3 regions of the Pseudodesulfovibrio profundus genome follow, and region 2 is predicted to be linked to each of the others. Evidence: riboswitches for the same ligand, from Rfam matches in the RefSeq annotation. Region 2 holds a riboswitch; each other region holds the start of a gene.
What was found. A riboswitch is a leader RNA that binds a small molecule or an ion and turns the genes downstream of it on or off. The one in region 2 is predicted to bind cobalamin.

Region 1: linked by a shared signal. The riboswitch ahead of DPRO_RS04940 (ribonucleoside triphosphate reductase) and the one ahead of DPRO_RS07940 (TonB-dependent receptor plug domain-containing protein) in region 2 are both predicted to bind cobalamin.
Region 3: linked by a shared signal. The riboswitch ahead of DPRO_RS19105 (sirohydrochlorin cobaltochelatase) and the one ahead of DPRO_RS07940 (TonB-dependent receptor plug domain-containing protein) in region 2 are both predicted to bind cobalamin.

The regions. Positions count from the first base shown of each region.
Region 1 covers NZ_LT907975.1:995,918-1,006,012, reverse strand. Annotated here, with positions in the region: gene DPRO_RS04945 (hypothetical protein) at 1-101, opposite strand, end outside; gene DPRO_RS04940 (ribonucleoside triphosphate reductase) at 114-2,177, opposite strand; cobalamin riboswitch at 2,353-2,527, opposite strand; gene DPRO_RS04935 (YaiI/YqxD family protein) at 2,719-3,177, shown strand; gene DPRO_RS04930 (extracellular solute-binding protein) at 3,522-4,523, shown strand; gene DPRO_RS04925 (ABC transporter permease) at 4,527-6,191, shown strand; gene DPRO_RS04920 (ABC transporter ATP-binding protein) at 6,194-7,273, shown strand; one part of gene DPRO_RS04915 (IS3 family transposase) at 7,356-7,632, shown strand; one part of gene DPRO_RS04915 (IS3 family transposase) at 7,632-8,476, shown strand; tRNA gene DPRO_RS04910 (tRNA-Pro) at 8,848-8,924, opposite strand; gene DPRO_RS04905 (protein-glutamate methylesterase/protein-glutamine glutaminase) at 9,150-10,095, shown strand, end outside.
Region 2 covers NZ_LT907975.1:1,651,764-1,661,858, forward strand. Annotated here, with positions in the region: gene DPRO_RS07930 (hypothetical protein) at 1-306, shown strand, start outside; gene DPRO_RS07935 (IS1380 family transposase) at 520-1,842, opposite strand; gene DPRO_RS07940 (TonB-dependent receptor plug domain-containing protein) at 2,017-3,981, opposite strand; cobalamin riboswitch at 4,098-4,282, opposite strand; gene DPRO_RS07945 (energy transducer TonB) at 4,377-5,111, shown strand; cobalamin riboswitch at 5,154-5,333, shown strand; gene DPRO_RS07950 (ribonucleoside triphosphate reductase) at 5,510-7,147, shown strand; gene DPRO_RS07955 (IS5 family transposase) at 7,200-8,267, shown strand; gene DPRO_RS07960 (ABC transporter substrate-binding protein) at 8,416-8,694, shown strand; gene DPRO_RS07965 (branched-chain amino acid ABC transporter permease) at 8,761-9,663, shown strand; gene livM (high-affinity branched-chain amino acid ABC transporter permease LivM) at 9,644-10,095, shown strand, end outside.
Region 3 covers NZ_LT907975.1:4,077,405-4,087,499, forward strand. Annotated here, with positions in the region: gene DPRO_RS19090 (ABC transporter substrate-binding protein) at 1-876, opposite strand, end outside; gene DPRO_RS19095 (ABC transporter ATP-binding protein) at 879-1,667, opposite strand; gene DPRO_RS19100 (FecCD family ABC transporter permease) at 1,660-2,697, opposite strand; gene DPRO_RS19105 (sirohydrochlorin cobaltochelatase) at 2,705-3,694, opposite strand; cobalamin riboswitch at 3,823-4,000, opposite strand; gene DPRO_RS19110 (chemotaxis protein CheA) at 4,029-5,678, opposite strand; gene DPRO_RS19115 (Hpt domain-containing protein) at 5,693-6,418, opposite strand; gene DPRO_RS19120 (response regulator) at 6,434-6,829, opposite strand; gene DPRO_RS19125 (TrmH family RNA methyltransferase) at 7,115-7,705, shown strand; gene DPRO_RS19130 (L-threonylcarbamoyladenylate synthase) at 7,808-8,410, shown strand; gene DPRO_RS19135 (hybrid sensor histidine kinase/response regulator) at 8,480-9,952, shown strand; gene DPRO_RS19140 (NUDIX domain-containing protein) at 10,071-10,095, shown strand, end outside.

The sequences.
Region 1 (10,095 bases), 660 kb from region 2:
ACTGTATGGGCGGGGTAGCCGTGCGTGGCACGGCTACCCCGACGAAGTTCTTCGTCATTGTGCTGCCTGATTGAGGCAAGCTGGTTGGCATCAAGAATCATTGTGTTGCGTTGTTATGCTGTTGTGCAGAATGTGTCCTGCGAGTATTCGATGCGTTCCTTGTATTCTTCCTGCTTGCCTTTGTTCCAGCGTCCCACGGGGCGATAGTAGCCGACCACGCGGGTGTACACCTCGGTTTCCTTGTCACAGGTCGGGCAATCAAAGTGTTCGCCGTAGATATACCCGTGATCCTGGCAGACCGAGAAGGTAGGCGTTACCGAGATGTACGGAATCTTGGTCTTGCTCATGGCTTTGAGCAGGAAGTTCTTCACGCTCTCTTCATCCGGTGCGGCTTCGCCCAGGAAGGTGTGGAAGACTGTGCCTCCATTATACAGGGTTTGCAAGTCGTTCTGATGCTCAAGGGCAAAGAAGACATCGGAGCTGACGCCAACCGGCAACAGGGTGGAGTTGGTGTAGTACGGGGTTTCGCCGCCAGAGGTGTAGATGTCGGAGTAGAGCTCCTTATCAATCTTGGCGAGGCGATAGCAGGTACCCTCACCCGGAGTTGCTTCCAGGTTGTACAGGTTGCCGGTTTCTTCCTGAAATTCAACCACCAGTCGGCGGAGCTGATTCAGGGTGCGCTGCATGAGTCTGGAGCCTGAAGGGGAATCCACGCCTTTGCCAAGCAGGTTCATGCACGCTTCATGTCCACCAATCAGGCCAATGGTCGAGAAGTGACCTTTGAAGCCGTTTTTCAGGTAGCGCTTGGAGAACGGGAACATGCCTGCATCCAGGTTCTGCTGAACGACTTTACGCTTGAATTCCAGGGATTCGCTGGCAAGACGGGCATATTCTGTCACCAGATCAATGAAGTCCTCTTCATTGTGCGCAAGGTAAGCGAGCTTGGGCAGGTTCAGGGTGACAACGCCGACTGATCCGGTGAGGTCGCCAGCACCGAACAGGCCGCCGGTCTTCTTGCGGATTTCCCGAAGGTCCATCTGGAGGCGGCAGCACATTGAGCGCACATCTTCCGGGTTCAGGTCGGAATTGATGAAGTTCTGGAAGTAGGGTGCGCCGTATTTGGCGGTCATCTGAAGGAGCAGCTTGCCTTCCTCGGATTCCCAGGGGAAATCGTTGGTGACGTTGTACGTCGGGATGGGGAAGGAGAAGATGCGGCCGTCGGCATCGCCTTCGAGCATCACTTCGAGGAATGCCCGGTTGATCATGGCCATTTCTTCAGCGTACTCACCATAGGTCGAATCCTGCAACTGACCACCGATAATGACGGCTTCCTTGGCAATGTGCGCAGGCGGCACAAAGTCAAAAGTGAAGTTGGTGAACGGGCTTTGGCCGCCCCAACGGGAAGTTGCATTGAGATTGTGGAGCAGTTTCTGAACCTGTTGCTTGACATCATTGTATGTCAGGCCGTCATTGCGGACGAACGGAGCGAGGTAGGTGTCAACGTTGTTGAACGCCTGTGCTCCGGCCCATTCGTTTTGCAGCGTGCCGAGAAAGTTGACGATCTGACCGCAAGCGGAATCAAAGTGCTTTGCGGGCGTAGAAGAACAACGGTCGCGCAGGTTGAATCCTTCCAGAAGAAGGTCGCGCAGGCTCCAACCGGAGCAGTATCCAGCAAGGCCGAAAGAGAGATCGTGGATGTGGAAATAGCCGTGGGTATGGGCCATCCGCACTTCTTCCGGGTATTTTTCCAGCATGTAGCGTGCCTGAACGGCTCCGGCCATGTGCAGGATCAGTCCCTGGTAGGAGTGTACCATGTTGGAGTTTTCACTCACTCGCCAGTCGACGTTTTCGAGGTAGCTCTCCGTCACACCGGAAATGTCGAGAAATGCATCGTTTTGCGAACGGAGTTCACGTCTTTTTTCACGGTATATAATGAAGCGTTCAGCCACTTTGTACAAGCGGGCTTCCATCAGCACCTGTTGGACAGTGTCCTGAACAAGCTCCTGCTCGGGAATCTCCTGATTCTCCAGTTTTTGGGCAACTTTTCCAGCCAGGCGTTCGGCCAGAATCGGATCTTTGATTCCGCTGCCTTTCAGGGCTTTGAATATGGCGTCACCAATTCTTTTGGTGGACCATGTTTCGATACAACCGTCACGTTTCAGGATTTTGCTCGGCATATAATACTCTTTAGCAAGCAGGAAGCGCGGAAAAGCTGCAGACACGACTAACGTCGGCTGCAGTGGACTGCTTGCGCAATTACCGTAATTGACCGCACGGCAGGACCGCGAAATCTCGGCAATGGGTTATGGGTACGTTCTTTCAAGTCCGTATACGGTTTCCGCGAACCGGATTCGGCTAGAAACGCTTCAGGCAGGTCTTCTGGCTTTCCCCGTCTGATCCGTCTTCCCGCATGTGGCAGTGACGTCGTGGATCAGATTTCTATGGAGATAACAGCGGCGGGACCGCTCCGGATTCGCACCGGATTCCCTATTGTGGCTTCCCAGCCACCTGAAGGACATCGTGATGAAAGTGTAACTATCTGATGCATCGTTTGTACGCAAGGGGATTTGTGGTTTTTAGATGGTGTTGTCGTGTAAGTGCTCGATAAGTTGAACTTAGTTTGACTTTGAGGGAAAGTGCTCATGGTTTTTATTGTTTGCGAAATGTGTATAGAGTGCGGTGTCTGTTCAAAACAAAATGTAAATGTAGGAAGTACCAATGCAGATATGGGTTGATGCCGACGCGTGTCCCAACGTCATAAAGGAAGTTTTGTTCAAAGCTGCGGTTCGATGCGAAGTTGGGCTTACGCTGGTGGCCAACATTTCGCTGTCCGTGCCGTCCTCTCCGCTCATCAAGACCCTCCAGGTGTCGTCGGGCTTTAATGAAGCCGATAATGAAATCGCACGACTGGTCGAACCGGGCGATCTTGTGGTTACAGCCGATATCCCTCTGGCAGACGCCATCGTGGAAAAGGGTGCTGTTGGCCTGAATCCTCGCGGGGAGCTATATACGGAAGAAAACGTCAAAGGACTGCTGCGAATGCGCAATCTGATGGAAGAATTGCGAAGCGGAGGAGTGGCAACAGGCGGTCCGCCTCCCCTTGGGCCGAAAGAAAAACAGGAATTTACCAATCAATTAGATCGGTTCCTAACGCGAAGTCTGAGAAAAAACAGTTAATTTAATACGTTGTTAGATCAAAGCAAAAAGGGTTTATGGCAATGGCTATAAACCCTTGATTTTTAAGACTCGGATTCAGAGGGTATAAAATATGACGCCAGTGCAACGAAGATGGGATATAGCTCAATAAGTGCTTAAATAATAAGCGTTAAATCATAATCATTAAAACGGAAACGGGCCTAAGAAATGGCTAATGAGGATTGGTTTAGTAATTATGATTTACTCATAAGTGGCTTTTATAAATCCGACCAAAATAGTCAGAAATTTGTTGACATGGTCTTTGCTTCGATTTAGTTGCGACTGAAATTCGTTATCATTTTCAAGCAAACCGCAAGGAGCATATCGTGAAAAAACTTATTACCCTTTCTCTGACTGCACTATTGGTTGCAGCCTGGACCGTGTCCGCATTTGCCAGCGAGGTCGTTGTTTACTCTGCTCGGAAAGAACACCTTATCAAGCCTCTGTTTGAGGCATACACTGCCAAAACCGGTGTTGAGGTCAAGTACATAACCGGTAAGGCAGGGGCTTTGCTTGAGCGCATCAAGGCTGAAGGCGAAAACACACCCGCTGATCTTTTCATTACCGTTGATGCTGGTAATCTCTGGCACGCCGCAGAAGAGGGCGTTCTCCAGTCGTTGGATTCCACGGCTTTGAACAACAATATCCCCGCTCACCTGCGCGATCCGAAGAATCGTTGGGTAGGGTTGTCTGTCCGTGCTCGTACTATCGTTTACAACACGAACAAGGTGAAGCCTTCTGAACTATCCACATACGAAGCTCTTGGTGATGACGAATGGAAAGGACGACTCCTTCTTCGCACCTCCAAGAAGGTTTATAACCAATCTCTGGTCGCTTCCCTGATCGCAGAAAAGGGTGAGCCCGAAACCGAGAAGATCGTCAAGTCCTGGGTTGCCAACATGCCGGTGGCCCCGTTCGCCAGTGATACAAAGGCCATCGAAGCCGTTGTTGCCGGTGTCGGTGACGTTACCATCGTCAACACATACTATTTTGGTCGTCTGATCAAAAAGAACCCTGACCTGCCATTGGCTATCTACTGGCCCAACCAGGCTACTACTGGCGTCCATATGAATGTTTCCGGCGCAGGTGTTACCACGCATGCCAAGAACAAGGTTGAAGCCGTCAAGCTTCTTGAGTGGCTTTCCTCTGCCGAAGCGCAAGGTAAGTTCGCTTCTTTGAATCAGGAGTTTCCGGCTAACGAATCCGTCAAGGCCGATCCCTTGGTCGCCTCCTGGGGTGAGTTCAAGGGTAACCCAATGAATGTTGCCAAATACGGCGAATATCAGGCTGCTGCCATCAAGCTGATGGATCGTGCAGGCTACAAGTAGGTCATGCCACATACCTTGAAAGCACGTGCCGCTGGGGAGGGAGGATTTCTTTCCCGGCGGCGTCTTTTCCACTTCCAGTCGCCTGGCTGGTTCTTCGGAGCTGTATTGCTTGCTTTGGCAGCCGCAGTTCCGTTGCTTGTGATCGTCGGGCATCTGTTGGTCCCCCAACAGGAAGTGTGGAAGCACCTTGTCGAAAATGTACTCGGTACACTGGTTTCCAATACTGCGCTCCTACTTGCCTGCATTGTCCCATTGACAGCCGTCATGGGGGTGGGGTTGGGGTGGCTCACCGGAGCGTGTGACTATCCGGGGCGCAAGTTTTTTGCATGGGCATTGGTGTTGCCGTTTGCCATTCCACCATATGTTTTCGCCTTTGTGTATCTTGGTCTGTTTGATTTCTCCGGGCCTGTGCAGACCGCACTCCGGGCCGCTTTCCCTTCTATTGGATTCATTGACATCCGTAACGGTTTCGGGGTGGCCTCCATCCTCTCACTGGCCTTTTATCCCTATGTATACCTGATGGCCCGTAGTGCTTTTATGACTCAGGGAAGGACTGCCATGGAAGCAGCTCGTACGTTAGGGATGAAACCTTCAAGAGCGTTTTTCAAAGTGGCTCTGCCCATGGCTCGACCATTTGTTGCCGCAGGGCTGGTGCTAGTTTGTATGGAGTCTCTTGCTGATTTCGGTGCTGTTTCCATCTTCAACTATGACACCTTCACCACCGCTATTTACAAGGCATGGTTTGGTCTTTTTTCGTTGGAAAGTGCTGCCCAGATTTCTTCCGTACTCGCTATTTTCGTATTGACGGCATTGGTTGTGGAACAGCGGTTGCGTACCCGTATGCGTTACACCGAGGCGGGGCGATCCAGTCAGGCGGATCGGATCAAACTTTCGGGTGTGTGGAGGTGGAGTGCTTTCGGAGCATCCTCACTTGTCTTTCTACTGGCCTTTGTCATCCCGTGCATTCAACTTGGCATGTGGGCGTGGGAAGTCGTTGGTCCCGATACCGTCAGATATTTTGACTACAGTGTTAAGACGCTGTCACTGGGATTGGTCGGTGCTGTTGTCACTACTATGTCGGCAATGGTCCTGGCGTTTGCCAAACGTAATGATCCCGGTACGACAATTACCTGGACCTCTCGCATAGCGACATTAGGGTATGCCTTGCCTGGCACGGTTTTGGCCGTTGGGATTTTCATCCCGGCAGCATGGCTGGACAACGGTCTTATTGCGTTTGTCGCGTGGGTCACAGGAACCAAGCCAGCTCCTTTCATTCAAGGGTCTTTGGGGTTGATGATTGTTGCCTATGCGATCCGTTTTCTTGCCGCCGGGTTTGGGTCTGTGGACGCTGCCATGCAGCGCATTACGCCATCCATCGGCGAAGCAGCTCGCACGATGGGAGTTACAGGGGCGGCCTTGTTGCGCCGAATCTATCTTCCCATGCTAAACAAGGGCCTCATGACTGGTGCCATTCTCGTTCTGGTGGATGTCATGAAGGAAATGCCCATAACGTTGATGATGCGACCTTTCGGTTGGGACACTCTGTCCGTTAAAATCTATGAATATACATCCGAGGGAGAGTGGGAGCTGGCGGCCATTCCGGCTGTCGTTCTCATTCTTGTCGGGCTTTTACCGGTGCTGTTGCTCACGCGGCAGTCGGAGAAATAGTTATGACGAAATCTCTTCTCGAAGTACGCAACATAAATAAATTTTACGATGAGTTGCATGTGGTGAGGAATGTCACCTTCTCCTTGAATGAGGGGGATATTGGTTGTTTGCTGGGGCCCAGTGGGTGCGGCAAGACGACTCTTTTGCGCACCATCGCAGGATTCGAGGATATCGCTGGCGGCAGTATCGTTATCGATGGGCAGATTGTATCCGGTCCGTCGTCTGTGGCTCCTGAGAATCGCAATATAGGCATGGTGTTTCAGGATTACGCCTTGTTCCCGCATCTCTCCGTGGCGGACAATGTGTCTTTTGGTTTGCTTGGCGCTTCCTCCGAGGTGAAGAAGCAGCGGGTTGTTGAACTACTGGAGACAGTCGGTCTTGCCAGTGAGCAAGATAAGTTCCCGCATGAATTGTCTGGTGGCCAGCAACAGCGGGTTGCACTGGCGAGAGCTTTGGCGCCGGAACCCAAGCTGTTACTTATGGACGAGCCTTTTTCGAATCTTGATGTCGCACTGCGGGAAACCTTGTCATCGGAAATCCGGGAAATTCTTAAGGCCCGGTCCATTACGGCGCTTATGGTTACTCATAATCAGAATGAAGCGTTTGCTATGGCAGACAAAGTTGGTGTCCTTTCGTGTGGCGAAATGCAGCAATGGGATACACCTAATGCCGTCTATCATCATCCGAGCAATACACTCGTCGCAGGTTTTGTCGGCGAGGGGGCATTCATTACGGGGAAAGTTACCGGTGATGGCACCCTCGAATGCGCGCTTGGAGTATTGGAAGGGGTGTTCTCCTCTCATTGTGGTGTGGGGTGCGAGGTGAGTTTGCTTATTCGTCCCGAGGACATTGTGCATGACGACAACAGCCCGCATGAGGCGACTATTATGGCCAAGACCTTTCGTGGTGCGACAATCCTGTATACGCTTCGTTTGGATAGCGGTGAAGAGGTCCAGGCCTTGGTGCCGAGCCACCATCAACACGCTATTGGGCAACAGATTGGGATATGTCAGGATGTTGAGGATTTGGTTGTCTTTCCTGCCGGGAGTAACTTTGAACCTGCTGAACAGTGCGGTATATGATGCAGGTTGTTGCGCTTTCCCCCGAAATTCGGACCACTGGTTAAGGTGGAATCTGCGTCCTTAAACCGATAAGGAAGGACGCATGACAAAGAGCAGCAAAAGACGGAAACATTCGGACAAGTTTAAGGCCAAGGTCGCACTTGAGGCGATTCGTGGCGTGAAGACGCTTGCGCAACTGGCTGCGGAGTACAAAGTGCACCCCAATCAGATTTCCACGTGGAAGCGGCAGCTCCTTGAGAATGTCGATGACATCTTTTCCAGTGGCAAGAAAGCCAAAAGCCAGGAGGAGATAACCGCACCGTTATTTGAGGAGATCGGTCGGCTCAAGATGGACATCAAGTGGCTTGAAAAAAAGTTGTAAGCCTGCCGCTTGAGGTGCGCCGCCAGTGGATCAAACCAGATCGGGAGTATTCCATCCGGCGGCAATGCAAGTTGGCAGGCATTTCCCGTTCGGGATTTTACTACAAGCCTGTAGCCGAATCCGATGAAAATTTAGCCTTGATGCGTCTCATCGACGAGCAGTATCTGCGTCAGCCGGATTACGGCTCGCCGCGCATGACGGATTGGCTGAAGACCCAAGGCCATCAAGTCAACCACAAACGAGTTGAGCGACTGATGCAACTGATGGGCTTGCAAGCCATCACTCCAGGGCCGCATACGAGTGTCCCCAATCCGGAGCATCCCGTGTTTCCGTATCTGCTGAAAGGAGTTGCCATTGAGAGGAAAAATCAAGTCTGGAGCGCTGACATCACCTACATCCCCATGCAGCGCGGCTTTCTGTACCTGGTGGCAGTGATAGACTGGTGGAGCCGCTTCGTGCTGGCTTGGGAGCTATCGAACTCGATGGATAGTTCTTTCTGCGTGGAGGCGCTCAACAAGGCTTTGCGCATTTCTACGCCGGAGGTGTTCAACACGGACCAGGGAGCGCAGTTCACGAGTCGTGAATTTACCGGAGTTTTGCAGAGCAAGGGAATTGCAATCAGCATGGACGGCAAAGGTCGCGCAATCGACAATGTCTTCATAGAGCGGCTGTGGTGGACGGTGAAATATGAGGATATTTACCCTAGGGCGTACTGTGATGGAATCGAGCTATACCATGGGCTTACGCGCTATTTTAGGTATTACAACGAGGAGCGCGGTCATTCGTCGTTGGACAAAAGAACTCCCGCTGCCGTATACAGAAGCAACTTGAATGTTCATTGACTTGGCTCGTAGCCGTTGCTCCGCTCCGCCCTCGGCCCTTCGGGCCGCCCCTACGGGGACGGGCTACGCTCCACAACGGCTACGGCGAACCGCCTCTAAGGAGGCACAAACTCGGACGCCGGGCTCCACCTTAAAATGACCGATCAGTGGTCCAAAGGATGGGGGGAGGCGCATGTAACTGCATCCGCCGAGAGCGCAACGATAGAGACTTTATAGTTATTTAATATTTGCTCATATTCTGTCTTGTCACCACAAGGAGTGGCTAGAAATGTGACAGAAAACCAAATAGTTCAAGTGTGACCACAATCAAAAATCTGGTCTACAAATGAGAAAAGGCACTTACGAGAAATTTCGTAAGTGCCTGTTTTTTCTGGTCGGGATGAGAGGATTTGAACCTCCGATCTCTGCGTCCCGAACGCAGCGCTCTACCAGACTGAGCCACATCCCGATGTCGTGAGAGGGGTGTTTAGCGTAGCAATGCTCAAAAGGCAAGGTAAAAATATAATTTCATTTAACATGATAGACAAACATAGTAATTACGCCTATCATTTCAGCTTAATTATTACGTTTTGTACCCCGCGTTGATTGATAGCGTATTCAGATTGTGGATAACTGTGTAGAGCTGGCTTGACGGATCGACATGTATAGTCGGGGAAAATCAGGAGATAGTTGAGTGATTAACGTTCTTGTCGTGGATGATTCCGCATTTATGCGGAAGGCCATCAGCACGATGCTTGATAAAGATCCCGGAATCAAGGTGATCGGCACAGCTCGTGATGGTCAGGAAGGCCTTGAGATGGTGCGGAAGTTGAATCCCGATGTCGTTACCATGGACATCGAAATGCCGAAAATGGACGGTTTGACCGCATTGAGGCACATAATGATGGAAGCACCCAGACCTGTGTTGATGGTCAGCTCCTTGACCACCGAAGGCGCGGAAGCCACACTCAAGGCCATGGAGCTTGGTGCTGTGGACTTCATCCCGAAGCAGCTTTCCAAAGTTTCATTGGATATCATCAAGATCGAAAAGGATTTGATCGAGCGAGTCAAAACAGTTGCTGCTCGACAAATGCGCCATAGAGCCGTTTCTCGCAGGCCTGTCGCTCGACCTGTCCCTTCTGTAAGTCAGACCAAGGCTCGAAAAGGACGCCCGGTACGTGACGTTGTGGCCATTGGGGTATCTACTGGTGGTCCTCCTGTTGTCCAAAGAATTCTTTCTTCTCTCCCGGAAGACTTTCCAGCTGGCATTCTCATTGCCCAGCACATGCCGGCGGCCTTCACTGGTCCTTTTGCTCAGCGTCTGGATGGCGTAAGTAAAATCAAAGTGAAGGAAGCGGAGAATGGTGACGTTTTCAAACCCGGTCATGCATACGTGGCTCCTGGTGGAAAACACATCATCCTTGATCAAAAGATAAGCCGCATCAACATCGTCGTAACGGATCAGCCTGCTGATGCCCTGTACAAACCTTCTGCCAACGTCCTGATCAGTTCTGTTGCAGAGGCTGTCGGGCGAAGGGCGCTGGGAGTGATATTGACGGGGATGGGCAGTGATGGTTGTGAAGGGATTCGTGATCTGAAAAACAAGGGTGGCAAGGCTTTGGCCCAGAGCGACAATACAT
Region 2 (10,095 bases):
CAGGCCATACCATATGGCATGGTTGGCTACATCCCGGCCAGCTTCACCCCTGTAATTGAAGATGCCTTGGAGAATTCCCTGCGCAGAACATCCAAGGAATGGCAGGCCGATACGGGCGACCTTGCTGTCACCGTGACCCCAACTATGACATACAAAGATAATAGTGGAACATACTACCGCGAGTACCACTTGGACTTACGCATCGGCGAGGAGCGTCGTCAGATAAATGGATTGGCGTACCGGACCTCAGAGGGGCAATGGAAGACAAGCGCATTGTACTTCAACGAAAACAACAACTTAATATAATACCCTGAATCCGTGAAGATGGACAAGAACAGTGCTCCGACCTCATCCTGAGAGACAGTTTTGAGACCCGTAATGCCGAAAGTAGGACTTAGATCATCCCACCCCTCGTGCTCTCTTCTCTCAGGAGAAGTTTTCGAGCCCATGGACCCGGATTTTGAGCGTTATTGGGCGCACTTCTCCTGTCCTTATCTGGTTGTCTCGAATCCTTTCGTCTCAAACCGAGCAGAGGCGCGCGTGCATGGCCATCAGCGCTTCGCCCCAGCCTCTGCCGCCAACGACGTTCAGCCATTGTCGCCGTGCGTGCTTCACCATTCGCCCGCACATGTGCATGACTCCGCGCATTACCGTGCGAAGCCGTCTGCGGTTCGCCTTTTTCAGTCCCAGACCATCGGCGCGGAGAAGCCAATCTCCCATCATTCGCAGCATGTTATAGGCCAACATGCCGACCTGATAGAACAATTCGTTCGCAGTGAACTTGCCGGACGGCGGGCGCTCCAGATCAAGCTCGCTCTTGAGTTCAGCAAAATACTGCTCGCAGGTCCCACGGTCGCGGTAGAGTCTCAAGACGTCTTTTTCCGGGAGGTCGAGGTTTGTCCATACGGAAAAGACTGTGATTTCAGGCGACAACAAAAGCTGCCCATGCTTTTCGGTTCGCTCGGTCACTTCGAAGACCAATCGCACCGGCCCCACATCTTTGACCTCGCGCGTGATGCTGCCGCGCCAGACGGTCTTGCCTGGGCGCGGAGAATGGACGACGCCATGGGCCTTGGCCGTCTCAAGCCAGCCGGTGACGCTTTCCCTGCGCAGGTTGTGCTTGATGATGAAGTCGGCTTCCGGGTCGCGCCGGTACAGACCGATGGCCTCGGCGCTATCAAAGGCGCAGTCGAGGACGTTGAGGAGTCTGGTTTCGGTGAGCTTTTTCGCCCGCTTCTGGACTTCCTTGAGAAAGTCGACGCCGCCTTCGCAAAGGGCGTGTGCGCTTCCGGTGCGCAGCTGCGAGGCGAGCATGAAGCCGCCCTCGAGGAATCCGCACACAAGCTGATACCCCAGGACGTTGTTGTGCGCGAAAGCGACGCCTTCGCGCTTGGGGGCGTCCGAGCAGTCCAGGATGGTGGGGTCCACGTCGACCCGAACCCATTTGCGATTGTCGCGTTCGATGATGCGGGGTTTGAAGTCGAGTTTCTTCCACAGCCGCAGGGAGCAGCCCGGCAGGGCGTCGAGCAAACGCCGGTCCTCGCTCATTTGCTGAAAACGCTGCCTGAGCGAGGCCTCGGAGGGGACTTGCCGCAACCCCAGGGACCGGGCGAAAAACTCATCTTTGCGAAAGGGCCGGATATGGTCGAAGTCGGTCCTGCCGAGCGTGAGCAGCCCGCACATGGTGCGCAAGATGTCGCGTTCCTTGATGGGCTTGGCCATGGATTCTCTGTGCAGGCATGTTTCATCGATCGCCGCGATCCTGAGCATCTCGCCGATGGAAATAAGGCCGGCGTGCCCCACCAACGGTTCATCGGTAAGTTTCAAGGACATTTTGGCCATGCTGCGCACCTCTCGGGTGAAATATTCTCAGCCGATGTTGTCTTTCGCAACATACCAGAAATCCAGGGGAAAGAAAAGTTGTCAATGCTATGCTAATGTTGTAAACATTGATGCTGTTCACGGATTAAGGTTCATAATAATAAAAACCGCGCCCGGTAAACGGGCGCGGAATAGTTAGAAGTCGTAATTAACACCCAGCTTCATACTTCTGCCGGGCATGGTATAATCATCTACGCAATCGTATTTCTTATTCAACAAATTTTGCACATCAATATATGTGCTGATGTTGGCTCCTGGTTTAAATGTCAGACGAGTACCAAACACCGTATACCCGGACATCGTTTTGTAAGTTGACGGTGTCGTTTTAAAACTCTGAATTTTCTGATCACCAACATAAACCATATTCAGGTCATGGGTTAATTGTTTACCAATGTGGGTTGTTAGTCCAGCTGTGAGACTCATCTCAGATATGTACAGCGGAGTGTTGGTTCCTCTGGCATTGGTCAGTGCATCATCCATGTTCTTACGATCAAGATAATAGATTCCATTCAGGTATGGCTGAAAAACTATCTTGGTCTTATTGTATGTCACATCATGCGACGAACGAAGATACCCCTCAAACGCCGTCAGGTTGATGCCCTTGATATTTTCATAGGTATAATTGGGAAAGCTACCTGTGGTAACAATAGAGTTCTTGCTCTGTGTATGAAACAGCGTTGCTCCTGCTGTCATATCCCCCAAATAGAAATCGGTCCCTATTTCTGCAGTGGTGGCAGTTTCTGCCTTAAGGTTTGGATTACCTGAATAGGTAGCACCCCAACTCGTGGTATACGATCCTGCCAACTCTTCAGCAGACGGAGCACGAAATCCGGTACCCACTGCAGTGCGAAAGCTCAACCACTCTGCGGCATCATAGACCGCACCACCTCGCCAACTCAGATTGGTGAACTTACGGCTACCTTCTGCAACCGTAATGGAGGGGGTTTCTTTCATTTTCATGTTGTAGTCGTCAAAACGACCGCCAAGATAAAAGAGAAAATCACCAGCAGTGATGCGTTGCTCAGCCAATAGAGCATAATTATTATACTCAGTATTAGGTCCCCAAACGCTCTTACGCTGTTCCTCCTTGATCCTGTCGTACTCTACACCCAACAACAGGTTGCCAAAGCTACCCGTCTCTAAGTCCGCCCCGGTTCGAAGCCCACCGGTAGTAGTATCGATCTCCGTTGCATGATCATTCCAGACATACGCATGTTTGACGGCATACCCTTTAGCATACCAACCTAGAGGGGCATCTCCTCGATCAGTGGTCCAGTCAAAGGCCATACGCTTGTATGTGCTTTTGCTATTGTCGGTTGCACTAGGATACCGACCGGAGCCAGGCGAACCTTTGTCACTATGATTATAAATACCAGCCATATGAAGGTCATTCGCTGCATCTTTCCTATACGTTAGGCTGGCGGAAAGCCCTCTGTCGGTCATTTGGGAGTTTTCAATCTCTTCTCCACCTCCCGTAACATAGCTCCCTTGTCGTTCTCCATGTCCGGCAACAGAGTAGCCGGTGTCATTCTCTGTTGCACCGGAGGCGTTCGCCTTCACCCTATATTGACCGAAGGAGCCAGCCTCGGCACCGATGTTACCGGACACATCTCCTTTGCCTCTACGTGTGATGATGTTGATAACACCACCCATGGCAGAGCCACCATAGATTACAGACCCCGGTCCACGAACGATTTCGATACGATCCACATTATCCACCGGAAGCACGCTGACACGCCCAGTTCCAGCTCGCATGCCGTCTATAAGGATCAATGTTTTACTCTTTAGATCCGTACCGGCCATACTGTTACTTCTAAATCCACGAAGCCCCACAGAAGAGTAATCTGCCCCATACTTGTGAAAGTGTCCGGGAACAAACTTTGCCAGAACGTCTGAAACATCCTTGGCGTCAGTGTTTTTGATTTCTTCCGATGTGACAATCTGGACATGAACCGGAACCTCTTTGCTCGGGGTAGGAACAGAGGTTGCAGTGACCACCACTTCGGGAAGAACTCCCGAAGATGGATCAACTCTGGACTCGGCGGCCCAGGCAGTTGGGATGAATAAACAAAATGCCAGCAGCAGAGCTACGACACTCATAATAAAACCTCCTGTTGTAGCGTTACAGGAGGCTTCGAGGGGGGAAATAGGGAATAGAGCACCAGCCAGCACAGCGTGCACGGCGGATCGTGATCCCAGGCTTTGCCTCGAAGCCTACAAAATCCACCTTAAGGGCTGGTCTCCCGGCTCGAGGATCGACCTACTCACCGCGCCTTCCCAGGATATCCCCAGTGGCATTATGCGGTTTTCGTCCCCTCTCACGGTTGCGGGCCAGCGTCGGTTTCTCACCGAACTTCCCAATTATCCCTGCTGAGCAGGGACCCGAAAGGTAACTATAGTTAACCATGGACTCGAACATATGAATGTATTAGAGCCCAACAAAGCAGAACACTTATTCAATAATTCAACTGACTGTCAAGCCATTTGACTCTACTATGCTGAAGTACTTCTTGTTTTCGTCGATCATACTCCACCTGTCACTTGGTGCCTTTATCGGTTTTTCATCCACAAAAGCCGAAGTTCGCTCAACGACATGGAGTACCTATGAGGTAACGCTTCTAGGCACTTCCGGAATGGGAGGGACAGGGATTGCCAATGCCGAAAAGACAAGCAAAGGGCTCATAACTTCTCCAAAACCGCGCAACAAACATAGTGCACTCAAAGAAAAAGCCTCAAAACAAAACACTGGAGAATCCAATCAATCCAAAAGAAAGTCTCCGGACAATATTTCTTTGCATGCAGGATCAACAATCAGCCAAACCGATGCCCTTCAAAAATGGACAGATAATGGAAACAGCATGACCGCAGAAAGAGGCCTCACTGAGAGTGATCCCAATGGGATACCTCACGGACAAGGAGGATTTGGTCATGGACATAAAAGAGACGGGATAGGTAAAACGAATACAATTCCCGTGGCGATCCATCAAGTACGCCCAGAGTATCCACGTCGCGCCCGACAGCGCAGTATTACCGGTAAAGTCGTTATTTCTTGCATCGTCAACATCGACGGATCTGTAGCGGACCCAATTATTATTAAATCGTCGCCCGAAGGTATTTTCGACAAGTGCGCATGTACCGCCTTGAAGCATTGGAAATTTCGCCCAGCCCTCCACCAAGGCCGTCCGATATCGAGCCGGATAACCATCCCCTTTCGGTTTGAACTCAATTAGCATTCCCCCTTGCCCTATCCACTGCCTTGCGATAGTTTTTATTCATCACGATGTCCTTCAGGTGGCCGCCAAGGCCATAACAGGGAATCCGGTGCGAATCCGGAGCGGTCCCGCCGCTGTAATCCTCACTTGAAGTTCTGACTCCAACTAGCCACTGCCGCAAGGCGGGAAGGCGGAGCAGACGAGGAAAGCCAGAAGACCTACCTGAAGCGTTTCTTGCCGAATGCGATCCGCGGAGATTGCACACGGACATGAACGGACTCACTCTCCAACTGTTGCCAGGTTTTCAGTGGTTCTGCTGCTGAGTTCACTATTGGCAACCGAGCAAACAGTTTCAGCTTCAGGCCATTGGCCTGCACTGGAAACCATCCGCACTCTGCTGTTTGCAAGAGATTCTTATGCCTATTCAAATTCAAAAACGTGATGGATGCATCGAAACGTGGTCAACCAAACGTATTGGTAACGCCATTTTCAAAGCCCTCAAAGGCAGCGGCATCAAGGACCCGCTTTTAGCTGACCGCCTGGCCGGAAAAGTTGAGAAGAAGCTCGCAGACATCGATGTCCCTGAGCAGGAACAAGTCCAAGACACGGTGCAACAGGTTCTCATGGAGGCCCGGTTGTACAAAGTCGCAGAACGCTACATCATCTACCGCGAGAAACGCAGGGAACTGAGATCTCAAAACGATGCCTATCTGGACATCTCAGGAATAACTGAAAGCTACCTCGATAACATCGACTGGCGCGTCAGCGAAAACTCCAACATGGTTCACTCCTATCAGGGATTGATCCTGCATATGGCTGGATCAGTCCAAGCTCGATACATGCTGGAAAAGTATCCGGAGGAAGTGCGAATGGCCCATAATCACGGCTACTTCCACATCCACGATCTTTCCTTCGGTCTGGCAGGCTATTGCTCCGGCTGGAGCCTGCGCGACCTTCTGTTGGAAGGATTTAATTTGCGCGACAGGTGCTCCTCCACTCCGGCCAAGCACTTTGACGCGGCCTGCGGCCAGATCGTTAATTTCCTCGGAACCCTCCAAAATGAATGGGCAGGCGCTCAGGCATTTAACAATGTCGACACCTATCTGGCCCCATTCATCAGGTACGACAGCCTCGACTATGCCAGCGTAAAACAACAGATTCAGAAATTGCTCCACAACCTCAATGCCACGTCACGTTGGGGAGGGCAAAGTCCATTCACCAACTTCACCTTCGATGTCGTGCCTCCGGCCCATATCGCCAAGGAGGCTGTCATTATTGGCGGTCAATTGCAGGACTCCACTTATGGCGAATACGGGGAAGAGATGGCCATGATCAATCGGGCTTTCCTCGAAGTAATGCTCGAAGGCGATGCTGACGGACGCATTTTCTCCTTCCCCATCCCCACGTACAACGTGACCGAAGACTTCCCCTGGGAATCCGAAGAAGGGAAGCTGCTGCTCAAAATGACTGCAAAATACGGTGCCCCCTACTTCCAGAACTTCATCAACTCGGACCTCAACCCTGAGGATGTTCGCTCCATGTGCTGCCGTTTGCAGATGGACCTGCGTGAGATTCGTAAAAAGACTGGAGGGCTGTTTGGAGCAGGCGATCTGACTGGATCTATCGGCGTCGTTACCCTGAACCTGTCCAAACTTGCATACCTTGCTCATAATGAAGAAGACTTCTTTGACCTGATAACCGAGTATGCCCAACTGGCAAGCGAGTCTCTGGAATACAAACGAAAAATAGTTGAAAAAAACCTGAGTGCTGGGATGTTTCCCTTCTCTCGCCGGTACTTGAAGAACGGCTTCAAGGGCCACTTCTCAACTATCGGCCTCATCGGCGGACATGAAGCATGCATGAACCTGCTGGGCAAGGGAGTGGACACACCATCCGGCTCACGCCTCATGCAACAAACGCTCAACCTCTTGCGTCGATTGGTTGTGCAATTCCAGGAAGAAACCGGCAATCTCTACAATCTTGAAGCCACACCGGGCGAAGGCACATGCTATCGCCTGGCAAAGATCGATAGAGAGCTTTACTCTGACATATGAGACCTCTGCACGGCAAATCCCACACTTTTACTCTTTAACTATTTGATTTATTATGCTATTATTTCTCCATCCAAAGGAGGAAGGCATGGCTATTCGGCAGAAAGGACCTCGGTTGGGTGATTACTTCCTGGGGCACCGCAGAACCAAGACCACATTTCTGGATGAGATCAACGAACTCATCGACTGGCAGCCCATCAACGCCTTTCTGTGCAAGAAGATCAGGCGCAAGGCCAACGCCGTGGGCAATCCCGCCTATCCGCCTCTGGCGATGTTCAAGATTCTGCTCTTGCAGCGTTGGTACAACCTGAGTGATCCGGGCGTGGAGCAGGCGCTGCTCGACCGGCTCTCCTTTGTCAGATTTACCGGTTTTTCCATCGAGGACGACGTGCCGGACGAGACCACCATATGCCGTTTCCGTAACGGTTTGATCCGCCTGAAGGTGCTGGACTCCTTGCTCGACATGCTTAACCGCCAGCTTGAAGGACAAGGGCTTCTTGTCCGTGAGGGAGCCGTGGTGGACGCCTCGGTAGTCGAGTCGCAGCGGCGGCCGCGCAAGGTTATCGACGTGATGCCTGAGGACCGTTCCGAGGACGCCGAAGAACAGGATGGGCCGGTGGACTGCCGGGTCAGCTATTCGGATGACGAGGAGGCGGCCTGGCTCCGCAAGAGAAATCGGGCCTATTACGGCTACAAGCTCCATGCCGCGACGGACAGTCGAGACGGGTTTCTGCTCTGTGGTCACATCACTCCCGCGAACCATTCGGACACGGGCGAATTCGAGCGGCTCGTGAATGGCGTCGGCCTTGATCCCGGCGCACGGGTTTATGCGGACAAGGGCTATTGCAGCGGGAAGAACCGGGACATTCTGTTTGATCGCGATTTGGAGGACGGAACCATGGACAAGACGCCTCGTGGCGGCAGGCTGACAGACTTCGAAAAGACCCGCAACCGTGACATCAGCAGCATTCGGCAAATAGTCGAGCGGGCCTTCGGCACACTCAAACGTGGCTACGCATTCTTTCGGTCCCGATACGTGGGTCGTGAGAAGGTGGAGGGAGAGTTCCACATCCTCGCCATGGCGTTCAATTTGAAAAAAGCTGTTCGACTGGCGCGAGCCTGAAGGGAGAGGTGCGTCCAAAATCCGGCATTTCGGCCAGAAATGGCAGGAAAAGGCCGGGAATGAGCCCAAGCTGGGGTGCGGTCAGAACATCAAATTGGGTGCGGAGCGCAAGGCACGGACGCGAAAAGGGGATGCGCAGAGGTCTCTCATGGAGAAGTACCAGGAAATGTTCAACACCGGTCCGGGCGCCTATTCCGCCTACGCCTTTGACTCTGCCATGGCTTACATGCGCGCCGTCAAGACTGCCGGTACCACCGACTTCGACGCTGTGCGCGAAGCACTGCTGAAGACCGAGTTCGTCGGCGCTTCCAAGCTGCTCAAGTACGAAGAGAACGGCGATTCCGGTTCCAACTACACCGTCTACATCATCAAGGACGGCAAGTTCCAGCCTTACTGGAATTCCCTGACCAACAAGAAGTTCATGTAATCACGACCCAGCACGATACAACCGCGGGGGGCTGCCACACGGCATCCCCCCGCATATTGGAACACCATGGAATTTTTCATACAGCAATTGATCAACGGGATCACGCTCGGGGGCGTTTACGCGCTCATTGCCCTTGGCTACACGATGGTCTACGGCATTATCCAGCTCATCAACTTTGCCCACGGTGAATTCTTCGCCGCCGGCGGATACATGGGCGTTATTTTCATTTCCTGGATGGCCGCCCAGGGCTACCATCCATATGTATGTCTGGCCGTCAGCCTGGTTCTGGCCATGATTTACTGCGCACTGCTCGCCATGGCGGTCGAGCGACTTGCCTACCGGCCCCTGCGACAGGCTTCACGCCTCGCCGTGCTTCTTTCCGCGCTCGGCATGTCCATATTTCTGCAGAACGGCCTCATGCTGACACAGGGCGTCTACGACAAGCCCTATCCCACGGAGATCACTTCCGGCGGGCTGGAATTCGGCCTGATTACCATCTCCTACATGCAGATGCTCATTGTCGGCCTGACCGCCGCACTCCTCATCGGACTGAATATTCTGGTCTTCAAGACCCGCATAGGTAAAGCCATGCGCGCCACAGCCCAGGACAAGGTCATGTCCGCTCTGGTCGGCATCAATTCCAACCGGATCATTGCCCTGACCTTTGCCATCGGCGCCGGACTCGCCGCTGCCGCCGGTATCATGGTTGGCCTCTACTACGGATCGGTCAACTACAGCATGGGCTTTGTTCCCGGCATCAAGGCGTTTGCCGCAGCCGTCCTCGGCGGCATCGGCAACATCACCGGGGCCATGATCGGCGGGCTGATCATCGGCATGGTCGAGATTTTCGCCGCGGGTTATCTGTCCAGTGAGTACAAAGACGTATTCGCCTTCATCATTCTTATCGGTGTGCTCTATTTCAAACCCACCGGCATCATGGGAGAGAACGTTGACGATACAAGAGTCTAAAAAACTTTGGATCGCACTGGCCGTCGGTCTTCTCTGGTTCCTGGCCCTGCTCTGGCCGCTGCTCGGCATCAAACCCGAGGGGCTGGAGTTTGCCAAGACATTCGACATCTTCCTGAAGTTTGCCGTGGCAGGTATCTGCATCATGGCCGTGTACCAGATCCAACAGGCCGGAAAGCTCGATTCCGTTGGCACTCCCATCAGGTCAGTGGCCGAGTACATCCAGACGATCTACGCAAAAACACCCACCTGGATCATGCTGGGTGCGCTTTTGACGGCGGCGATCATTTTCCCGTTGGTAACAGGACGCTACGCCCATGACGTTGCCAGCTCGGTTCTTGTCTACATCTGTCTTGGTCTTGGACTGAACATCGTTGTCGGTCTGGCCGGTCTGCTCGACCTGGGGTACATCGCCTTCTATGGTGTGGGCGCGTA
Region 3 (10,095 bases), 1.7 Mb from region 2:
GTGCACGGTTTCAATTCCCGTGAGCAGTCGCATGGTCGGGCGAGACACGAGGTGCTCGTCCACGAGAAAGACATTGCGATCGCGAACCGCCTTGATTCGAGAGGCTGCCGGGCCGTTGGTTATGTCCTTTACCTCAACCCGGTTCATGGTTCCGTACTGGGCCAGATAGATGTCTATCTTTGCGGATTTGTGAAGCATCCGCTCTAATCCATAGTTTGCAATGTTGGTTCCGTGCCGAGGCTTGGCATCGCTGGCTATATTCACGCCACCTGCCATTTCCACGACGAAAATTGGCATGGAACCGGGGCTGAATGTGGCATATTTCCTATGAATTGATTCAAAAAAGACTTTTGGCCTGACGGTGCCGGGAATCTGTTCCAGCTTGATCAGGGCGACTTCAAGACCTTCCTTGAAATCCCCGATCATGCGTTCGGCTTGCAGTTCCTTGCCGGTCAATCGACCAAGCGTACGCCAGTAGTCGTACATTTCGTCGACTGTGTTGGGTTGCAGTGCGACGACCTGTATGCCGCGGCGTGAAAGGGCATTCCACAGCGCCGGGTAGGCGCGGTACTGCATGGGACGAATAAGGATCACATCGGGATCGGCTGCAACAAAACGCTCCACGCCGTCGCGGGTGTTAAAGCGTTCCTTTTCCCCCACTTGAGGTGGATAGTTGTCGTTATTGCCGACACCGATGATTTCATCATCAAGTCCGAGGGTGTACAGGTTTTCCGTGTGGGCGGCATATAAGGAAATGATTCGTGTGTAGGGGGCCTTGAAAAAGAATGACTGACCGGCATCGTCAGTGATCTTTTCCGCATGGGCCGGATTACAGAATAGAAATAGCAGAAAGTATACGAGTAAAAAGCGTTTCAAGATTATTCCCCTGATTCATATGTGACGGTAAGGCTGTCGGAAGGACCGTGCTCGGCAATATGCGCTTTGACTCCGAAGACTTCCTGAATGGTAGCCGGAGTCAATGTCTGGCGCGGTGTCCCCTGGCTGTGCAGAAGCCCGTTTGCCATGACGGCTATGCGGTCGCAGTATCGTGCGGCCATGCTGAGATCGTGCAACACGGTGATGACCGTGCGTCCTTTATCGCGTGCCAGTCTTTTGAGCACACGCATGGCTTTCAAGGCGTGCCGGATGTCCATACTTGATGTGGGCTCATCTAGCAACAGTACAGGGGTGTCCTGTGCCAGTGCCCGCGCAAAAACGGTTCGTTGCCGTTCCCCGCCGGAGAGCTGATCAAGTGTGCGGTGTGTCAGGTGACTGAGGTCCATACAATCCAGGGCGGCATGAACAGCGCTCAAATCCTCTTCGGTGGGATTGTTGAATCGTGGGATATACGGATGACGCCCCATGAGCACGGCATCAAAAACCGTGAATGGAAAGGTGAAGGAAGATTCCTGTGGAACGACGGAAATCTGTTTGGCTCGCTCTGGAATGGGGAGTGAGTGAAGGTCTTTGCCTCCAATGGAAATGTTGCCGCCGGATGGCTGCAAGTTGCCGGAAATCGTATTGAGCAGCGTTGTCTTACCGCATCCGTTCGGTCCTATGACAGCGTGAAGTTGACCTGCATCAAACGTGATGTCCAGCCCATGCAGAACCTGCTGGTTCCTGTATCCGAATGCTACGGATTCGATGCCTACTTCGACACTACGCATGGTTGCCTGCACGACGTGTTTTGGTGAAGAGCCAGCAGAAGACCGGGCCGCCGATCAGGGCGGTCAGGACACCGATGGGGACTTCATGGGGCAGAATGGCTCGGGTCAAGGTGTCTGCACTGATCAGGAGTAATGCTCCACCCAAGCCTGATGCGGGCAGGAGGAAGCGGTTGTCCGGGCCGATGATGAATCGCATGAGGTGGGGGATGATGAGTCCGACAAAGCCGATAACACCGGATATGGCAACACAGATGGCGCTGACCAGTGAGGCGGTGAGCAGCAGGGTTAACCGAATGCGGGGAGTCTCGACCCCAAGGCTTGCCGCTGTCCGACTGCCAAGGCTCATGAGGTTGAGATCACGCGCATAATACAGACAGATGAGAAAAGCACAGAGGGCGGCGATGCCGGTTAGGCTGGCGTCGAACCATGTTCGGGAACTGAAACTGCCCATGAGCCAGAACACAATGGCGGCCACCCGTTCATCGGCCAGGTATTTGATGAAGCTTATGGCAGCCGAAAGGATCGCGGAAACGATGACGCCGGAAAGGATGAGGTTGGCAGGAGCCAACTCACTGTCACGGCCTGACATGGCAATGACCGCGAACAGTGTGGCTGTTGCACCGATAAAAGCCATGACGCACAGGGTGGTCGGTCCCAGAAACGATAAGCCCAGCAGCAACGACAGGGCCGCTCCGAAGGCCGCTCCTGATGAAACACCGAGGGTAAATGGGTCAGCCAGAGGATTGAGCAGCAGTCCCTGAAAGACAGTGCCAGCCATGGCAAGACCGAAGCCCACGAAAATGGATGTGAGTATGCGCGGCAGCCTTACGTCGATGACGATGCTTTGATGCAAGGGGTCAACCGAGCCTGCCGTCCCCAGCAGGCCATGCCAGATGGAAGCGACAACATCCGTTGCGCTGATGGCGATGAATCCCATACCAGTTGCCACGATTGCAGTAAGCAAAAGTGCTGCTGCAAGCGAGGTGATGACCAGAGTGGCGCGGGATGAGCTGTGAAGGACGGCAGGCATGTTGGTATTACGGCAGCATGTGCGTTTGCGAGAGAGCGTCCTTGAGATGATCCACATACATTTGTGCGAATGCATCCACAGAGCCAAGCCCACGAAGTTCGGTCTTCACGTTGAATCCGGCTTTGGTCAGCATGACCTTCCAGGAATCATCCTCATCACCAGCCATGTCGTTGGAGGCGTGATCACCGGCTACAACCATGAAAGGTTTCATGAGAACATTCTTCTTGCCCGAGGCTTTCAGCGCGGCCAGCAGGTCGTTGAAGTTTGGAAATCCTTCCACGCATCCGACAAATACTGGATACCCATGGACTGCCTGCATCTCACGCTGGAATTCTGCATAAATGCCTGTTGAGTAAAAGTCGTTGCCATGCCCCATGTAAACGAGCGCCGCATTGTTTGCTTTGGCATCCTCGACATCGTGGGCCAGGGCATCAACCGCGGTCCGTATGTCATCCATATACGGATATTTGTCTCCCGGCATACCGAGGGCAGGGCGTCCAAGACGCAGGGAGGTGAAGGGCTGCCATTTGGCTTTTACCGTCTTGATGGAACGAAGCCCCACCATGACAGCCTTGAGATCGGCAAATTCTTCACCGGCGAAGATATGCAGTGGTTGAACTGCGATATCCTTGTACCCTGCATCCTGCAGGAGCCCCAGAGTGGCCAAGGGGCTTTTGACGTAAAGGATATCTTCAGGAATGGAAGGATTCTCTTTGAGCCACTGCTCATTGGACTGGCGCTTTTGCCAGATGCCACGGATGATATCGGACGTAAAAGCGAGGCGGATGTGAATGTCGGGAAACTCCGCAGCAACTTTGTTCCGAATGTTGAGGATGGATTCAAGCGTCTTTGGATACGATGTGCCAAAGGCCGCCAAAACAATCGCTTTTTTGGCGGGTTCGCTTACGTGATGCCCGGCCTTTGCTGGCAAGGTGGTCACAAGGCAGAAAAAGATAAGGAGCGCCGGTACAAGTGTACGGCGGGTCAATAGGGTCATGGTTCCTCCAAAAGGAGGGCTGTTTACAGGGCAAAAAAATATTCCCCTCCCTCACCATATTCTGAGGAAGGGGAACCGTTTTTTCCCTTCGTATACCTGTGGCGGCAAGCCCACGTACCACCGAGGCAAACCAATATCGTTTTCAGGCAGGTCTTCCGGCTGGCTCCTCCTGTTTTCGCCTTCCCGACCGGTGGTCAGTGGCATAATGAAAACAGTTCGGCAGAGCGTCACGGCGGCGGGTCCGCTCCCGATTTACACGGGATTCCCTATCAAGTCCGTCAGGACACCTGAAGCTGAGCTAATAGGCTGGTCGTCCAGTCTCTGTCAAGGTCGTCTAACTGGAGGTGTTGATGCGATCCTGAAAATTCTGGAGCATCTCTTCAGTGTCGATGACCAGTGCATCGGATTCACCCATCATTCCGTAGCCCAGAATGGGGACATGGAAAATCTCTTCTACCGGAACGGTGAAGCCGGTGATAACGACCTGCTGCTGGCGAAGCACTTCATCAACCAGAATGGCAGCCTTGTATTCTCCCACTCGAACGACGATGGCCTGCGCCATTTCAATGTCGTCCACTTCGGGTGTTATGCCGAGAAGATCGCCAAGTCTGAGCAGGGAGTGGACTTCGCCTCGAACGTCAACAGTTTCGCGACCATCCGGCAGTTCGACGACCTCGTTGTGGCGAGGCATGTAGATTTCCATGACGTCACGACTGGGAACGATGTAGACCTCTCCGCCGACCTTGCAGACCAGGGCGTCGACAATGCCTTCGTTGGCCGAGCGGTCGAGGGGGATGGATATGGTGAACGATGCGCCGTGGCCCAGGTCGCTTTCGATGGTCACATCACCATCAAGAGTGACACGAATGGCGTTGACGACCGCATCCATGCCGACACCGCGACCGGAAACGTCGGTAATTTTTTCTGCCGTTGAAAAGCCTGACTGGAGGACGAATTGAAGAATTTCGTTCTTTTCGTACTCTTCCGATGGATCGGCCAGCCCCTTCTCAATCGCCTTGTTCAGAATGCGGTCGGGATCAAGCCCGCGACCGTCATCCTTGACCTGAATGTATGCGTTGTCGCCCTTGCGCCATGCGGCGAGAGTGACATTGCCGACTTCGGGCTTGCTGGTTTCCTTACGCTCTTCCGGTGTCTCCAAACCGTGGTCGACTGCATTGCGCAGCAGGTGAACCAGTGGTTCGTTGAGGCTTTCGACAATGGTCTTGTCGAGGGGGAGTTCATCTCCCTTGACCGTGAAGTCAAGCTTCTTGCCGATCTTCTGGCTAAGGGATTTGACCAGGCGATGCATGGGCATGAAAATCTGCTTGAGCGGAACAAGCCGGATGGCATCAACTTCCTTCTGAAGCTGGCTGATGACATTGTCGAGTTCACGCAGCGAAGATGCCACCTGATTGAGGTTGGTCGTGCCACCCTGTGCAATGACAGCGTAGGTGACCATGAGCTTTCCTACCAGTTCGATGACGCGATCGAGGCTGTCGGTCGGAACACGTATCGATGAAATGGCCTGCTGGCTCGAGGGCTTTTCCGCTTTGGCTTTTGTTTTTGCTTCCTGTGGTTCGGCTTCCGGTGCTGCATCCGCTTCGGCAGGTGATACTTCTTCCGGTTTTTCCTCGAATGCCTTGGCTGCTTCCTCTTCATTTTCTTCAAGGAAGGATTCATCTGCTACGGGCTTGGAATCGACGATGCCCATTGAGGTGGCACCGGCTTCCATGTTGCCGCCAAGAGCGAATAAAAATCGCTTCTGGGCTTCGCAGACGCCGAGCATGGCTGTGATGATATCGTCGTTGACCGGCGTGATGCCGTCGGTCAGCATGTCCAATATGGCAATGACACTGGCGCTTGACAGTTTCATGTTGGACAGTCCGAGCGCATCCACAGCGTCACCGGCATTCTGGCCGGTTGCTGATACTTCGAGAATTTGTTTCTCAATCTCTTCGATGCATTGGATGATGCTGTCCTGCATGTATGTTCCCCGAATTATTGCGTCGTAAAATAAGTTTCTTCATCAGGATAGATGGCGATTGTCGAATCAAATTTCCAAGTATAGAGAGTGGATTTTGCGTCAGGTGACAAGCCGCATGCCGCGATTTGAAATGTCGTTCCCATGCTGGCAATTGCGCCCCACGCAGTTGATCCGAAGGTCAGTACCTCCGAGAGATCAAGGAGTATTTTGTCTCCGGGTTCCACTCCCATGATTGCGCCCATGATGGGCTTGTAATGAGCATCAATATGAACACGAGGATCTTTCACCCTGAGAATAGTGACCTCATCCCGGGTCTCCACTGCCACTCCGGCCCCTGCCACAAACCCATCTTCCTGACCCGAGGCCGAAGCTTCGGCTATCAATGCCAGGACTTCCTGCTGTTCCTCTTCATCCACTTCGTCATCACGCAACTGTTCCAGAACCTGGAAGATCATGTTGACGCCACGAGAGAGCAGCGTCAGATTTTCGCTGGTTGGGTCCACATCCCCCGATTGGACCTTTTTGAGAAAATCCTCGATCTGATGGGTGAAGTGAGATGCAGGTTCAAATCCGGCCATGAACCCGGTAACCCCTTTGATCGTGTGCAAAGGGCGTGAGAGAATCTCAATGCCTTCGCCAACGTCTGCGGATTCGAGCATCTCCAACCCTTCCATCACTTGAGGGTAGTACTTGTCATTGACCTCGGAAAAGAATTCTTCGATCATGGGATCGTCGGTCATATTCCCAATCCTGTCCTAATTGTTGAGCAAACCGAGCTTTTTCAATTCCATATACAATTTATCTTTGGCCACAGGCTTGACGATGTAAGCGGATGCTTCCCCGTCATAGAATGATTTTAGCACGGTCTGCGGATCATCCAGCGCTGTTGTCATGATCACTTTGGCCTTGGGGCTGAGGCTTTCCTGCTCTTCCATGGTTCGTATCCGGTTGAGCGCTTCAATGCCATCCACTTCTGGCATCATGATGTCCATGAGAATAAGTGAGTATGGTTTGTTTTCGGTGTGGGCCAGCTTGAATGCCTCCACCGCTTCACGTCCATTAACAACAATGTCCACGTCAAATAGTGCCATGAGGAACGATTTCAGCACTTTTCGACTCAGGAATTCGTCTTCGACAATGAGTGCTCTCATTTATAACTCCATGTCCATGCAGTGATGTTCACGTGATCTTTTCCTATGTAATTGAAAATTTTGTCAATATGCTGATCTAAAATATAGCTTTCCGTTTTTCTGTCTCTGTTTCTATACATTAAAATCAATCAAATTGTTACATCTAGTTCATTTCTTATTCAATGATAATAAGCTAAAATTCTGCAACTATTGATATGAATCTCTCTTGACGGTTGTCTTAGGACCCCGCTCAGACATACACGATGCCACTTGATCAAAACTTTCGGAAAGAGTACCAAGTCGTTCATGTCGAGACCAATCACCGAAAGGCGTAAACGGCGAATCGATGCGGTTTTAGCCAAACGCCAGAAATCATTGACCATGGTTATGGATAATATCTGGGACCCGCACAATGTTTCCGCTGTCTTACGCAGTTGTGATGCTTTCGGGGTTTCCGACGTCCATCTCTACTACACAACATCCAAATGGCCTGACCTTGGCAAGAAAAGCTCGGCATCTGCAAAAAAGTGGGTGAGAAGAACGCGCCACATTGATGCAGAGGCCATGGTTAGCCAGCTCCGCAGTGATGGTTGCCAGGTGTTGAGAACCGGTTTTTCCGCGGACGCACGGCCAGTCATGGATTTTGATTTCACCAAGCCGACAGCAATCATTCTCAGCAATGAGCACAATGGGACAGCACCGGAAATCGCTGAGGTGGTTCCGGACGAAATATACATTCCGATGTTCGGCATGGTGCAGAGCTTCAATGTCTCCGTGGCAGCAGCCATTATACTATACGAAGCATCCAAGCAGCGGCAGGAAGCCGGGCTGTATGACGCTCCTTCCTTTTCTGAAGAGGAATTGGCGCAGATGCAATCTGAATGGTATGAACGATAGAATGTATTTTTCTGTTGAAAGTGGTAGGCTTCGGGGATACATAATCGACCAAAGAACTTTCCTTTCCTCTTTTGGAATGAAAGGAATTGCTTGGAGGCAACTTTGCAGAATCTCATAAAAGCGCTGACCGAAGGCGATACAATCGTCTATCCTACCGAGACTCTCTATGCTCTTGGATGCGATGCAACCAAAGAAGCTGCGTGCAACAAGGTCATAGAGATAAAGAACAGGCCGAAAGCCAAGCCGCTGCCGCTGATCATTGGTGGTGTGGACATGCTGGGGCTCGTCACTGACGACAGACCCCAGGTTCTTCAGGAACTTGCCAGTTCCTTTTGGCCCGGCCCTCTTTCCATCCTCGTCAAGGCATTGCCCGAATTGCCTGCCAGTCTCTCGGATGATGATGGGTTCACATCCGTGCGCTGGAGCGGTCATCCTTTTGCTGCTGAGCTATCACGGCGTCTGCGAAAGCCTATTGTCTCCACCAGTGCAAACCTTAGCGGAAAACCTCCTGTTGCACATCCGGAAGATTTGGACAGCCGACTCCTTGATTTGGCCGGGGCGGCTTATTTTGATCCTCCGTGGCCCAAAGGTGGAAAACCATCCACTGTTATACGCATACTCAGCTTCAACAGGCTTGAGGTGTTGCGTGAGGGTGCCGTATCGGTGAAAATGCTCTGCGACAAAGGTTTTTCAGTTACTCTTTAGATAGAAAATAACTGACTTTCGCAGAATGAATACTCATGGTAGGTTTTCTCAGATACTGGGAGAACCATCATGACGCAAACCGAGATCAGTCCTGATACGCATCTTATTCTCGTGGCAGAGGACAGTAAGGTTGTCTATACTGCCCTTAAGTCCACAATCGAAGAGCATCTGAAATTTGAAGTCGTTGTTCTGAAGTCGTTTGATGAGGCTCAATCGTTTCTTGATTCCAATGAACAGCCTATATTTGTCGCAATTCTTGATCTGCACATGCCGGGGTCCCGGGATGGACAGATTGTGGACATGTTTTGTGAAAGGAAAATTCCCAGCATCGTCTACACCTCGGATTTCACCGAGGAAACCCGCAAGCGCATGCAGTCGAAGAACATCATTGACTATCTGGTCAAGAATTCAAAGACTGTCGATAATCTCATAGAATATCTTGCAAATTTATATCGCAACACCCGCATCCACGCTCTCCTGGTGGAGGATTCGGGGTCGTTTCGTCTTTGGATGCGGCATATGCTGGAGAAGCAGCAGTTCAATGTCATTGAGGCGAGAGATGGCGAAGAAGCGTGGAAGTATATTCTCTCACATGACAAAATCGATCTTGTTGTCGCTGACTATGCTTTGCCCGGCATGGATGGAATTGAGCTGACACAAGCCATCCGCAACAAATATTCCAAGCAGGAAATAATCGTGCTTGGATTGTCTTCTGTTTCTGATCCCATGTTGACTGCACGGTTTATCAAAAGCGGTGCCAATGACTTCCTGGCCAAACCGGTACAGGTCGAGGAGCTGTTCTGTCGCGTCAACCACCATGTCGAAATGTTGGATACGATTCGGGCACTTCGGAAATCTGATCAACTGAAAAACCTGTTTATGGGGATGGCTGTGCATGATTTGCGTAGCCCCATCAATGGAATTAACGGTTTTACGACCATGCTTCTGGATGGCACGTATGGGCCTCTCAGTGAGGAGCAAAAAGAGATCATCCAATTTGTCCATGATGCAAATAAGAACATGGGGCTGCTGGTGCATGACCTGCTGGATATTTCCGTCATTGAATCGGGTAAACTGGTTTTGGAAAAAAGGGAGTCCAACATCGAAATCCTGGTTGAACACCGTTTGCGGATTCATGGACACATGGCAAAAAACAAAGGGGTTCAGTTAATTCCGTATTTTGAAGATGTCGCACCCTTCCCATTTGATGAGAATCGAATTGGTCAGGTGCTCGACAATCTGCTGACCAATGCAATCAAATTTTCTCCCAGTAATGGCATCGTCAAGGTATTGGTTTCGTCTCAGGAAGACAGTGTGAAAATATGTATTCAGGATAAAGGGGAGGGCGTACCGCCAGGGGAAGAGATGCTCCTTTTCCAGTCGTTCTCCAAAACAAGCATTGAGCCGACAGGCGGTGAATCCGGGACCGGCCTCGGGTTGCCAATCGTCAAAAAGATTGTGGAAGCCCATGGGGGCAAAGTCTGGGTGGTGAGCGATTATCCTCATGGCGCCACTTTCTGCTTCTCCCTGCCTGCCAGGTAGAAGTTCGCCTATGTTTTTCTGATTATTGGCCTTTGGGCGCACTTCGGGTAGACTCTCGTCATCTGATAATGGCGGATACCACTCATTGCATCCGCGCAAGCCAAGATAAGGAAACATCGTGCAAACCTTGAAACCATGTCCCC